2 regions of the Rhizobium sp. A37_96 genome follow, and region 1 is predicted to be linked to the other one. Evidence: predicted binding sites of a transcription regulator. Region 1 holds the regulator's gene; the other holds the start of a gene.
What was found. The regulator LexA, encoded in region 1, represses DNA repair genes until DNA is damaged. The targets are predictions, from matches to a motif close to TGTTCNNNNTGTGTTCNG.
Positions count from the first base shown of each region.

Region 1 (2,201 bases):
GGCGAGGCGAAAGCCGGCCGTCGTTTCGGTTCCGTCCGGCATCTTCATGGGCCGGGAGAAATCCAGCATCCGCCCGGCGGAGATCGCGCCCGCCTTGAAGCGCGCGTCATCCGCAACGGCATCGTCCGTGCCGAAGACCATGGCGGAAAAGCCATCTTCGCCGACTCGGAAACGATAGGCCTGATCGCGCGCAACGAAGACATTCCCGTCGGCGACGCTCGTCTCGCACTGCTCCTGCGACGCCACGCCCAAAGGTTCGAGATAGGTCTTGTCGGCCAGGAAGACGCAGGCATTCTCCGTGCCGAAAGGATGGCGTGCGTCCGGAGCGACCGTAAAACCGAGCTTGCCGAGACGTTCGCGCGCCAGAGCGATGTTGACGGTCGGCAGCACGAGATGATCCAGCGGATGCGGCAACGGCGCCATGCTTTCTCCTTTTCCCTACGGGAGCAGATTTGCGCCCATCCATCATCGAATTCAAGATGGAAGCAAGAGACCGGGAGATAGGGCGACACCGATGGAACGCAATCTCGCAAACGTGATTGCTGATTCTATTCTGTAGCTGGCTTACCCGGCGTAATATCCCGTTCGTCGACGCGGGAGACACCTTGGTCAAGCGAAAGTGTCCTAAACGGCGCAAATTCAAAATTATCAATATTTATCAATACATTAAAACTGAAACAATCCATTGGCGCTTTCAGTCGGTTCATTCGACAGTGGTAATTATTTAATCGTCCGAACAAGGCTTTACCGAAATTTAAGTACTTGCGGAACACATATGGAACATATAGTGTCCGTTCTGGATTTGTTTCACGACTTTTTCTTGATTCTGGGGTTCCAAGACGATGTTGACGCGCAAGCAGCAGGAACTGCTTCTCTTCATTCACGAACGCATGAAGGAATCCGGCGTTCCGCCATCTTTCGACGAGATGAAGGATGCGCTGGATCTGGCATCCAAGTCCGGTATTCACCGTCTGATTACGGCACTGGAGGAGCGAGGCTTCATCCGCCGGCTGCCGAATCGGGCGAGAGCGCTGGAGGTGATAAAGCTGCCGGAGGCCTATAATCCGAGCCTGCAGCCGCGACGCGGCTTCTCGCCCAGTATCATCGAAGGCAGCCTCGGCAAGCCTCAGCCGGTCGCACCGCCCGCCCCGGCAAAGATCGCCAATGACGATCACAACGGTTCGGCATCGGTTCCAGTCATGGGGCGCATCGCCGCCGGTGTTCCGATTTCCGCCATCCAGAACAATACCCATGATATTACCGTTCCCGCCGATATGCTCGGCTCAGGCGAGCACTACGCGCTTGAAGTCAGGGGGGATTCGATGATCGACGCCGGTATTTTCGACGGCGACACCGTCATCATTCGCAATTCGACGACAGCCAGCCCCGGCGACATCGTGGTTGCTCTCGTCGACGACGAGGAAGCGACGCTGAAGCGCTTCCGCCGCAAGGGTGCGTCCATCGCACTGGAAGCCGCCAACCCGGCCTATGAAACCCGCATTTTCGGGCCGGACCGCGTCAAGGTGCAAGGTAAGCTCGTCGGCCTCATTCGGCGCTATCACTGAGCGGTGACGCCGGCTGGATCGGCGCGCCGAATTTGTCGGTGCGCCAATCGTAGGTTCGATGCCGCGTCCATGGTCGTTGCGGGTTCTCGAACGCCACGGAAACGACGGGTTTGTCGCCTGTGAATGCCATTTCGATGGATCCGGTTTGCCGCAATGTCGCGCCGGTTATCAGCATCGCCCCGGAGCGGCAATGATCCAGCCGCAAGCGGATCGGTGTCACGACGATGTTTGCCGTATCGCAAGCCGGCGGCAAATAGGCCGCGTTTTCTATGGTGACGAGCATGGCGCCGTCTTCGAGCATCGCCACGCACCATGCGCCTTTCTGGCAGGCGAAGCTTCCCTGCATCGTCTGGTCAAGCGCGTCTTCCATTGCCTTGCGGACCGCGTTCTGCTCCTCGGTGCTTAATCGCCGATGACGATCGGTCTTGCTGATTTGTGGAAGCCGGCTGTCGCGAGGAAGGATGGTGGGCGGCTGATGTTCGGTTGCAACCAGTGCCTTTTGCCATTGTTCGAAGATGAAGGCCTGCGGCCGTTCGCGATTGGTCGCCAGTATGTCATCCTGTCGCAGAGCGACCAGAACCCCATCCTCCGAGATCGTCAGATCCGGCTTCGGCACGCCGGGACCGAATGCCGCCG
Region 1 is NZ_JBNWDS010000013.1:181,043-183,243, forward strand. Features, by position in the region: gene ACQZ6J_RS26260 (VOC family protein) at 1-423, opposite strand, end outside; gene lexA (transcriptional repressor LexA) at 843-1,565, shown strand; gene ACQZ6J_RS26270 (ComEC/Rec2 family competence protein) at 1,546-2,201, opposite strand, start outside.

Region 2 (2,201 bases), on a different contig from region 1:
CCAATTGCAGATCGCGCCCACCCTGACCATCAGGCCCGGATTTCCGGTCCGGATTGTCGTCACCCGTGATCTCGTGATGGAGCCCTATAGAGGTTAAACCAATGGCCAAATTAAAACTCGGACCGTTCATTGACAATAAACCCGTCAAGGTGAGCATTGAGCTACCCGGATCGCTATATCGGGATCTGGTTGCGTATGCCGATTTGCTCGGCAGCGAGCAGGTAAATCCGATTGGGGATCCGATTCGGCTGATCGTGCCGATGTTGCAGCGGTTCATGGCAACGGATCGGGGTTTTGCCAAGGCGCGGCGTTCGCAATGATCGCCGATGCCTTTGGAGGTGGACAAGAAGTGCCACTTCATTTGCCGCCGGCGATTCGGCTCGCGATGCCACCGGCCGGTTTCATTTTACGCGAAAATATATACCCAGGTGGTAGAAATTGCCCTTCTTGCAAACCCATCGGGGTTGGTCATCCGTAGACAGGCACGTTTCGGCGAGGACGTGAAAAAAATCAGTTACGGTTTTGATCTTCCCGCATCGCCCTGACCCCGTCGATTCTGCTGCAGACCTTACGCATGCCAATCAACGTCTCCATCTTCATCTAGTTCCCGCACTGGCAGATATGCGTTGGTCTCCAGCCATTCCTTGACGATGTAGCGGATCATGTCGTTTCTCGTCATCCCGAGCTCCTGGGCAATGGAGAGCAAGGCCTCTTCAGTTTCGACATCCAGGCCAATCGGTGCGGCATTCCGGATCATGAGCGCCGCGCGTCGCAGCATGACTTGCAGATCGGCACGCGATGCATCGCCAATGCGGTCTGCTGTATGATCAAGCTGACCTGCCATATCCCTTGGCATGCGTGTGTCTCCGTTTTGAAAGATGGTATTGCCCATCATTCCACTCCTTCAGGTCTGGTCAAGACTTGGTTCCCAACCACGCACCATGCCTTTGCTCATCACAGCAGAGGTGAGCGTAAGCTGATATCTGAGGTGCTGAATTCGTTGCACGAGGTCGGTGATGGCCGCCCTCGCATCGCCACCATGTGCGTCAAGGATCACTTCAATCGGATCGAGCTCCGGTTCTGAGGTCAATGTGGTGGCTTCAGCATTCATTGGACGCACGTCTCCATTCCGCCGGAACGTGGCGGTTGTCATCATCAAGTTATAGGTAAACTCAGGCCGGGGCGCAGCTTGCGTTTGTTCTTGTTATGTTCTCATCTGGGAGAGAGTCAAGCTCATGTGATCTTGGTAGCGCTGAGAAGGTTTTCCATTTTCGCAAACGGGACATGACAGGAGATCGTGTTAGAGGCCGAGCGATTGTCAGACCGAATACTCAATGGGAAATGACGGCTCCGCGTGGCCGAGCCGGCTTGCGAGAACGAAATCTCTCCAATCTCCAACTTCCAGAAGGCCGTGGTCGCGACTTTTCTATCAAGGTTTGAGGGATGGCCAAGAAACTCGATCAATGCATCTGATAATCTATCAGCGATCTTGACCGAGTAAGAGCAGGCTTTGCGCGCATATGGCCCGCGCGCTACCCAAAACGAAATCGGTTCTTCATTTTCGAGCTTTGCCGTCTTCGGCAACCACTTGAATCCGACCATTCATGCTCAGGGAGTAGAAGAATGACGCCGTGCCGTTGAGGCTCTTTGCGCGTTGTGGGCTGCTGACATACCAATCGAAATCGCCAGTCACCCGGCAAAGGTCTCCGCCGCAGGAGACCACAACGCTTTCCGGTCTCAGCCGATACACTCTATTCGGCCACCGCTCAAAAAACTTGGCCTTGTCATCGAGTATCTCGCTCAATCTCTTTTGCTTGCCATAAAAGTTGACTTCACCCGCATAAACACTGGAAGCGAACGCGACCGCCTGATTGGCCGGCAAGCTTCCGGAATTCACCAATTCAGAGACAAAGTTTCTGGCCGTCGTCTCTTCTTGCCTCATCGCGTTGACCGAAGCAGGCGCTGATTGAATTGTCGGGGTAGAGGACGGTACAGACGAAATCTGGCTGCCTGCTGCATCGGGCGAGAGATGCTCTATCCCGAACTGTTTGATTTCGTCTGCGCTGAAGAAATGGATGTCATCAGACAATGTCCGAAACATAATCGGAAAAATACGGGCATCGACGCCGTACTTGTTCAACGTGTCGAGGATATCGGAGATATTCAGCTGCGCGTCGCCCAGGCCGACATTGCCGCTGATC
Region 2 is NZ_JBNWDS010000004.1:175,713-177,913, reverse strand. Features, by position in the region: gene ACQZ6J_RS14610 (TrbI/VirB10 family protein) at 1-97, shown strand, start outside; gene ACQZ6J_RS14605 (DUF2274 domain-containing protein) at 102-320, shown strand; gene ACQZ6J_RS14600 (CopG family transcriptional regulator) at 569-895, opposite strand; gene ACQZ6J_RS14595 (dehydrogenase) at 905-1,111, opposite strand; gene ACQZ6J_RS14590 (hypothetical protein) at 1,556-2,201, opposite strand, start outside.
Region 2: a site for LexA is predicted at 1,197-1,214, ahead of ACQZ6J_RS14595 (dehydrogenase). Genes of this name have one in related genera too.